Methylibium petroleiphilum PM1: one gene and its partner. The protein of the gene in region 1 binds, or shares a complex with, the protein of each later gene. Links are inferred from orthologs where the notes say so. Each region holds a gene or a part of one and is shown on either strand. Other genes may lie near its edges.

Region 1 (4,158 bases):
CGCCACCCGGCCTTCGTGCCCGAGCCAGCGGTACAGCCCGCGCCAGGCCGACAGCGCGATCGCGATGCTGCGCGGCGCCAGCCCGCCGGCATGCAACCGCGCCATCCAGTGGCGCACGTGGTGCGGCTGCACGGCACGCAGGGCTACGCCGTCGCGCTGCGCCGCTTCGCCGAGCCGCCGAAAGGCCTCCTCGTAGTTGAGCAGGGTCTTGGCCGACAGGCGGCGCTCGACGCGCAGGTGCTGGAGGTGCCCGACGACATCGGCGTCGAGCGGCAGCGGCGCGGCCGGTGTGCCATCCGGAGGCTCGCGGCGGGTGGCGACGGCGCTCCGGCGTCGGGCGGCCGCGGGCGCCGACGGCACGATGGGCCTCGTCAGTGCACCGGCAGCAGCCGGTGCAGGCCGGCGCTGGCCAGCTCGCCGATGCGCACCAGGAACTCGGTGCCCATGTCGGCGGTGTAGCGCGTCGGGTCGGGCGAGCCCAGCACCAGCATGCCGAAGGCCGGCGCGGACGGGTCGTGGCGCAGCGGCAGCATCGCGAGCGACACCACCGCGCCCGACTCGTCGAACCAGCCGGCGGCCTCGAATCCCGAGTTCACGCCGCAGTAGGGCTGCGTCAGGCTGGTCGCGAAGCTCTTCACCTCGTCGCTCACCGGGCGCGCAAAGGCCAGCGACTCGAAGGCATCGGCCGCGCCCCACACGCGGATGCCGGCCTGCGGGATCAGGAACTCGTGCTTCAGCTGCTCCACCAGCACGGTCGGCAGGTCGCTGGCGTTGTTGGTCAGCATGATCGAGCGCGTCCAGCGGTGCAGCTTGTCGGCGATCGCCACGTTCTCCTGGCCGTGGCGGATCATCTCGACCAGCCGCATCTCGAGGCCGCGGATCTTCTCGCGCAGCATCTCCATCTGGCGCTCCTGCAGCGAGACCGCGCGGTTGCCGTGCGGGCTGGTGAGCTGCACGCTGGCCAGCGTGTCGGCATGGCGCTCGAAGAAGCCAGGCGTCTGCTGCAGGAAACTCGCGATGTCGTCCTCGGTAATGCCTTGCGTGCTCATCTGGGTCAGTCTCCCTGTTCCGGTAAATCGATCTCGCCGACGTACACGCTCTCGGCGGGGCCGGTCATCCACACCGGCGCGTCGCTGCGGCCGGCCCATTCGATCGTCAGTTCGCCGCCGCGCGTGTCCACGTCGACCGGCGTGCCGGCGCGCAGCCAGCCGAGGCGGATGCCCGCCACCACCGCGGCGCAGGCACCGGTGCCGCAGGCCAGCGTCTCGCCGGCGCCGCGCTCGTACACGCGCAGCTTCACATGGGTATCGCTCAGCACCTGCAGGAAGCCGGCGTTCACGCGCTGCGGGAAACGCGTGTGGCGCTCGACGAGCGGGCCCAGTTCGGCCACCGGCGCCTCGTCGACGCCCCCGCTGCCGAACTGCGCCACGTTCATCACCGCATGCGGGTTGCCCATCGACACCACCGCAGCCTCCACCGTGCGGTCCGCCGCGTCCAGCGGCCACAGCGCAAAGCCGTTCAGCTCGCGCGGCTGCAGGCCGGCGGCGTCGAACGGTACGCGGGCGGGCTCGAACACCGGCGCACCCATGTCCACGGTGACGCGGCCGTCCACCAGCCAGCGCGGTTCGATCACGCCGCCGGCGGTGCGCACGCGGATCGCGCTCTTCTTCGTGAGGCCGGCCTCGCGCACGTAGCGAACGAAGCAGCGCGCCCCGTTGCCGCATTGCTCGACCTCGCTGCCGTCGGCATTGACGATGCGGTAGGTGAAGTCGATGCCGGGCTCGTCGCTCGCGCCGACGATCAGGACCTGATCCGCGCCGACGCCGAAGCGCCGGTCGGCCAGATAGCGGTACTGCGCCGGGCTCAGCGTCAGCGGCTCTCGGGTGGCGTCGAGCACGACGAAGTCGTTGCCCGCGCCCTGCATCTTGGTGAACCGCAGCTTCATGATGACGGGATTATCGACCCCTCCCGTGCCGCCAGCCGACAATGAGGCGTCCTCGATCCCGGCTCCGCGCCGCTCCTCCGTGCCCACGACCCCGATCCCTCCCGCCGCTGCGGCCCGGCCGCCCGCGGCGGAACCGCGCACGCAGTTCTTCGACGAGGCGCGCGCCGCCCTCGCCGACCACCGCCTCGTCAAGATGGTGCTGGCCGGCCCGCGCGGGCCCCGGCCCGACCTGCAGCGCGTGCTGGTGCGGCCGCTCACGCTGAAGGGCCGCGCCTGCCTGTCGCTGACCTACAACCACCGCACGAAGGACGTGACGAAGAACCTGCCGGTCGAGGAGGGCCTGTCCACGGTGGCCGAGCTGATCGACAGCGCCTTCGACAACCTGCACCTGCTGACCCCCGACGGCGAACTGCAGCTCGCCATCAGCCGCAAGGGCAAGGCCACGCTGCGGCGCAGCCGCAAGCCCGCCGCGCCGGCCGATGCCGCCGCCGAGAACCCGGAACAGCCCTCCGCACTGGCGAACGGCGGGTCCGACGCGCCGACGGCCGCACCGCCTTCGCACGACCGCGAGAAGCACCGCTACGTCGACCCGCAGCAGCCCTTCCTCGTCGCCCTGGGCGTCACCGACGCCCAGCACCGCGTGGTGCCGGCCATGGCACGCAAGTGGAAGCAGATCAACAAGTTCATCGAGGTGCTGGCCCACGCGCTGGCGTCGGCTCCGTCGCTCGCGCAGGCTCAGGGTGAGCAGCCGCTGCAGGTGCTGGACTTCGGTGCCGGCAAGGGCTACCTCACCTTCGCGGTGCACGACCACCTGCGCCGCACGCTGCACCGCCCGGTCCGGGTCACCGGCGTCGACCTGAAGGACGACATGGTCGCTCTGGGCAACGCCACCGCGCAGCAGCTCGGCCTGGACGGCCTGTCCTTCGAGCTGGGCGACGTGCGCAGCTACGCGGCCCGGCCGGTCGACATCATGATCGCGCTGCACGCCTGCGACATCGCCACCGATCACGCGATGCACATGGGCATCCGCTCGGGCGCGCGCATCATCATGTGCTCGCCTTGCTGCCACAAGCAGCTGCGCCCGCAGCTGCGCAGCCCCACGCTGCTGCTGCCGCTGCTGCGGCACGGCATCCACCTCGGCCAGGAGGCCGAGATGCTGACCGACGGCCTGCGCGCGCTGCTGCTGGAGGCCGAGGGCTACGACACCCAGGTGTTCGAGTTCACCTCGCTCGAGCACACCCAGAAGAACAAGATGATCCTGGCGGTGAAGCGCGAGCACCCGAGGGCCGCCGAACCGCTGCGCGAGCAGGTGCGCGCGCTGAAGGACTACTACGGCGTCCAGGAGCAATGCCTGGAGACGCTGCTGGCGACCGACCGCGCGGAGGCCGCGCCGCAACCCGGCAGCGCCGGCTGAACGGCCCGCAGCGGCGCGCCGCTACAGCAGACCCTCCGCCAGCGAACGCGTCACCTCGGCGGCCGGCAACGCGAGGCAGCCGCTCGCGTTCTGCCCCGACCACAGCGGCGAGAAGTCGCCGCTGCCCTGCTTCTCGGCGTGTGCGCGCAGCGGCGCGATCGCCGCGGTGGCCAGCGGGAACGCGGGCGCGGCCGGGTTCATCGGCCCCAGCTCGCGCATCACACGGTTGACGATGCCGCGCGCGGGCCGGCCGGTGAACAGGCGCGTGAGGGCCGTGTGGCGCGCGGCGTCGCTCTGCAGCGCGGCGCGGTGCAGCGCGCTGGTGGTCGCTTCCGGGCACAGCAGGTAGGCCGTGCCCACCTGCACGCCGGCCGCGCCCAGGGCCAGCGCTGCGGCCACGCCGTTCGCATCGGCAATGCCGCCGGCCGCGATCACCGGCACGCGCACCGCCCGCACCACCTGGGGCAGCAGCGCGAAGGTCCCGAGCTGGGCGCTCAGGTCGTCGGACAGGAAGTGGCCGCGGTGGCCGCCGGCCTCCAGGCCCTGGGCGATGACGGCGTCGACCCCGTGGTCCTCGAGCCAGCGCGCCTCGTCGACCGTGGTGGCCGACGCCAGCAGCTTCGCGCCCCAGCGCCGCACGCGCACCATCAGCTCGGCCGACGGGAGCCCGAAGTGGAAGCTCACCACCGGCGGCTCGAACTCGGCCAGCAGCTCCGCCTCCTCGGCACCGAACGCGCGTCGCCCCGGGCCCGGCGGGATGGCCGAGGCGTCGATACCGAACTCGCGGTAGTACGGCGCC
Region 2 (4,516 bases), 2.9 Mb from region 1 along the record:
GGTGGTGCGGGCTCCAGCCTCGGGCGTGGCGGCATGATCACCAAGGTGCTGGCCGCCAAGCGTGCCTCCAGCAGCGGGGCCTCGACCGTTATCGCCTGGGGTCGTGAACCCGACGTGCTGCTGCGACTCGCTGACGGTGAGGCGATCGGCACGCTGCTGGTCGCTCGCACTGCCAAGCTCGCGGCGCGCAAGCAGTGGATGGCCGACCATCTGCAGATGCGCGGCACGGTCGTCATCGACGACGGCGCCGTCGCCAAGCTGCGCGACGAAGGCAAGAGTCTGCTGCCGATCGGCGTGGTCGAGGTGCAGGGCGAGTTCGTGCGAGGTGACGTGATCGCGGTGCGGAGCCAGGTCGGTATCGAAATCGCGCGGGGCCTGGCCAACTACGCGAGCAGCGAGGCGCGGCTGATCGCGCGCAAGCCGTCGTCGCAGATCGAGAGTCTGCTGGGCTACAGCAACGAGCCCGAGATGATCCACCGCACGAATCTCGTGCTGGCCTGACGAGAACTCTTGCGTCTGCGCTCTGGCTGTCCCCGAATCCCCCGCATCCGGTGCTCCCGACGCGGTGCGGAGCACCCCGCGTGACGACGGAGCGCGAACCCCGCGCCGCGCGCATCGATGCGCCGGCGGCCCTGGCGCTGGTCTGCTGCTGCGCGCTTTGGGGATTGAACCAAGTCGCCATCAAGGCCGCGCTGCCCGAGGTCGGGTCGCTGATCCAGTTGTCCGTTCGCAGCGTGGTCGCCCTGGTGCTGGTCCTGGCCTGGATGCGCTGGCGCCGCATTCCCTGGCACTGGCGTGACGGCACGCTGTGGCCCGGCCTGCTCGCGGGCCTGCTGTTCGCCATCGAATTCGGGTGCATCTTCGTCGGCTTGCAGTACACGACGGCCGCCCGGTCAGTCGTGTTCATCAACACCTCGCCGTTCGTCGTTGCCCTGGTGCTCGCGTGGCTGGTGCCGGCCGAGCGGCTGCGGCCCCTGCAGGCGCTCGGCCTGGCCATCGCCTTCGGTGGGGTCGCTTTCGCGTTTGCCGAGCCTGCGCCTCGGGCGGACGGTTGGCCATGGCTGGGCGATGCGCTGATCCTCGTTGCGGCGGCGTTGTGGGGGTTGACCACTGTGATCATCCGCTTCAGTTCGCTGCGCCATGCTGCGCCCGAGAAGACGCTGGCCTACCAACTGCTTGTTTCGGCGCTGCTGTCGCCGGCGGCTGCCTGGGTGAGCGGCGCGCCCTGGCCGGCCGCCTGGAGCGCGCTGGCCATCGGCTCGCTGTTCTATCAGGCGGTGATCGTCACCTTCGCCAGTTATCTGCTGTGGTTCGGGTTGCTCACGCGTTATCCGGCGACCAAGGTGCAGGCTTTCGTGTTCCTCACGCCGGTGTTCGGCGCGGCCTTCGCCGCCGGCCTGCTGGAGGAGCCGGTGGGCGTCGAGTTGCTGGTGGCGCTCGTGGCGGTGGCTGTGGGGCTGAGCCTGCTCAACCGCCGGCACCGCTGACGCCGACGCAGGGCCTCAGCGCGGACCTTCGGGCGTCGTCTCACCGTCGGCGGCTTCCATGGGCGCCTCGCCGTTGGAGCGCTCTTCGTCCTCCCGCCGGTGCGCCCGCATGCCCGAGCGCAGGTAGCGGTTGTGGTGGTTGGCGCGTGGCAGGAAGCGCGCCAGTTCGGTCAGCGCCATCTGGTAGACGTCTCGCTTGAAGTCGATCACCACCTCGAGCGGTACCCAGTACTCGTTCCAGCGCCACGCGTCGAACTCCGGGTGGTCGCAGGCACGCAGGTTCATGTCGTTGTCGCGGCCAGTCAGCTGCAACAAGAACCAGATCTGCTTCTGGCCGCGGTAGTGGCCCCGGGCCTCGCGGCGGATGTAATGGTCGGGCACCTCATAGCGCAGCCAATCACGCGTGCGCGCCAGGATGCGCACATGCTCGGGCTGCAAGCCCACTTCTTCGTGCAGCTCACGGTACATCGCCTGCTCGGGCGTCTCACCGTACTTGATGCCGCCTTGCGGAAACTGCCAGGAGTGGGTGCGTATGCGTTTGCCCCAGAACACCTGGTTCCGCTGGTTGAGCAGAACGATGCCGACGTTGGGCCTGAAGCCTTCACGGTCGAGCATAATGAAACCTCGAATTCAGTCTTGAATTCATTATTGCACCGGGCTTCCGCGATGCAAGCCCGCTCCGCCCCAGGTTGCGGGGTCGGCCTGGCGGCATCGCTCCCAGCTCATCACGCAGCCTCCCTCTCGCATGCCCCGGCCGACGCCATGAAAGCCTCCCAGTTCTTCGTCTCCACCTTGAAAGAAGCACCGGCCGACGCCGAGATCACGAGCCACAAGCTGATGATGCGCGCCGGCATGATCAAGCGGCTCGGAGCCGGCATCTACAGCTACATGCCGATGGGGCTGCGCGTGATCCGCAAGGTCGAGGCGATCATCCGCGAGGAAATGAACCGGGCGGGCGCCGTCGAACTGCTGATGCCCGTGGTGCAGCCGGCCGAGCTGTGGCAGGAGACCGGTCGCTTCGAGAAGATGGGGCCCGAGCTGATGCGCGTGAAGGACCGCCACGACCGCGACTTCATCATCCAGCCGACCAGCGAGGAGGTCGTCACCGACATCGCGCGGCAGGAACTGCGCAGCTACCGTCAGCTGCCGAAGAATTTCTATCACATCCAGACCAAGTTCCGTGACGAGCGACGGCCGCGCTTCGGCGTGATGCGCGGGCGCGAGTTCACCATGAAGGATGCCTACTCCTTCGACCGTGATGAAGCGGCTGCCGGCAGGAGCTACGACGCGATGTACGCTGCCTACGGACGCATCTTCGACCGTTTCGGCCTCAGCTACCGTGCGGTGGCGGCCGACACCGGCGCGATCGGTGGCGACCGCTCGCACGAGTTCCAGGTCATCGCCGAGACGGGTGAGGATGCGATCGTCTACTGCCCGACCAGCGATTACGCGGCCAACATCGAGCTGGCCGAGTGTCTGCCGCTCGCCGCGCAACGGCCGGTGCCGATTCAGCCGCTGACCAAGACGCCGACGCCCGGCAAGGCGACCTGCGCCGATGTGGCGGCCCTGCTGAATCTGCCGCTGACGCAGACAGTGAAATCGCTGGTGCTGGCGACTGACGATCGCAATGACGGCGGCGACATCGTCAAGACCACCGTCTGGCTGCTGCTGGTGCGGGGCGATCATGAGCTCAATGAGGTCAAGGCCGGCAAGCTGCCAGGCCTGAAGGCGGGCTTTCGCTTCGCGACCGTCGGTGAGATCGATGCGCACTTCGGCTGCAAGCCGGGCTACCTGGGACCGATCGGCCTGAAGCAGCCGGTGCGTGTGATCGCCGACCGGACGGTGGCGCACATGGGCGACTTCGTCTGCGGCGCCAACGACGCCGACTTCCACTACACCGGCGTCAACTGGGGCCGCGACCTGCCCGAGCCCGACCTCGTGGCCGACATCCGCAATGCCGTCGTGGGCGACCCTTCGCCGGACGGCAAGGGCGTGCTGGCGATCCAGCGTGGTATCGAGGTCGGCCACGTGTTCTACCTCGGCACCAAGTACAGCGCCGCGATGAACGCCACCTACCTCGATGAGACCGGTAAGCCGCGGCTGATGGAGATGGGCTGCTACGGCATCGGCGTCACGCGCATCCTCGGCGCGGCGATCGAGCAGCGCCACGACGCGCGAGGCATCGTGTGGCCGACCGCGATCGCGCCCTTCGAGGTGGTCATCTGCCCGATCGGTTACGACCGTTCGGCCGAGGTCAGGCAGGCCGCCGACACTCTGCACGACGAACTGCAGGCACTCGGCATGGACTTGATGCTCGACGACCGCGGTGAGCGTCCCGGTGCCATGTTCGCCGATTGGGAACTGATCGGCATTCCGCAGCGCGTGGTGATCTCGGACCGCGGGCTGAAGGAGGGGCAGGTCGAGTTGCAGGGCCGGCAGGAGGCCGAGGCCGGCAAGCTGGCAGTCGCCGAGGTGGTCGCGCAGTTGCGTGCGCGCTTGCGCGACTGATGCAGGGCACCCGCCGGCTCGTCCTGTTCGCTGGCCTGGGCCTCGCCGCAGGCCTGTCGCCCGCGCCGGCCCGTGCCGGATCGCAGATCGAGGAGCCTCTGGCCGATGCGGTGCGCACCGCGCTGTCCGCGGCGGTCTCTCGCGGGGCACCGCCGCGCCCGAGCTTCGCCAGCACCGAGGAACGGCTCGCCTACCTGCGTTGGCTTGGTGCGATGAGCCAGCGTTTGCAGAAGCGCAAGGCCGAACACCTCACGCGCGTCGAGTTCCTCGAAACCCTCTGGTATGAAAGCCGCCGCGCCGGACTCGATCCGGGGCTGGTGCTGGGGTTGGTGGAAGTCGAGAGTGGCTTTCGCAAGTACGCGGTGTCGGTGGCCGGCGCGCGCGGTTACATGCAGGTGATGCCGTTCTGGATGCGAACCATCGGCGATGGCGACGTCGGCCGTCTGTTCCATCTGCAGACCAACTTGCGCTTCGGCTGCGTGATCCTGCGGCATTACCTCGACCGCGAGCGCGGTGACCTG

The links. Proteins that work in one complex are often made in the same cells at the same time.
Region 2: the proteins of dapF (region 1) and MPE_RS02595 are in contact, whole or in part, in a solved structure (PDB 5YGU), measured with the Escherichia coli proteins. The link is inferred for Methylibium petroleiphilum PM1 from one-to-one orthologs.

Annotation. Positions count from the first base shown.
Region 1 is NC_008825.1:3,447,830-3,451,987, forward strand. Bases 1-2,876 are described here. They hold dapF (diaminopimelate epimerase), read right to left. Parts: upstream 1,946-2,876; coding sequence 1,055-1,945; downstream 1-1,054. Other genes in these bases: MPE_RS16375 (tyrosine recombinase XerC), read right to left, coding at 1-360; MPE_RS16380 (DUF484 family protein), read right to left, coding at 372-1,049; MPE_RS16390 (class I SAM-dependent methyltransferase), read left to right, coding at 2,025-2,876. Outside these bases: more of MPE_RS16390, read left to right, coding at 2,877-3,359; MPE_RS16395 (NAD(P)H-dependent flavin oxidoreductase), read right to left, coding at 3,381-4,158. UniProt on the Escherichia coli protein: Involved in the succinylase branch of the L-lysine biosynthesis and in the biosynthesis of the pentapeptide incorporated in the peptidoglycan moiety. Catalyzes the stereoinversion of LL-2,6-diaminopimelate (L,L-DAP) to meso-diaminopimelate (meso-DAP).
Region 2 is NC_008825.1:552,941-557,456, forward strand. The notes cover bases 303-3,177. They hold MPE_RS02595 (RNA pyrophosphohydrolase), read right to left. Parts: upstream 2,103-3,177; coding sequence 1,503-2,102; downstream 303-1,502. Other genes in these bases: proB (glutamate 5-kinase), read left to right, coding at 303-501; MPE_RS02590 (DMT family transporter), read left to right, coding at 582-1,487; MPE_RS02600 (proline--tRNA ligase), read left to right, coding at 2,250-3,177. In the rest of the region: more of proB, read left to right, coding at 1-302; more of MPE_RS02600, read left to right, coding at 3,178-3,995; MPE_RS02605 (lytic transglycosylase domain-containing protein), read left to right, coding at 3,995-4,516. UniProt on the Escherichia coli protein: Master regulator of 5'-end-dependent mRNA decay.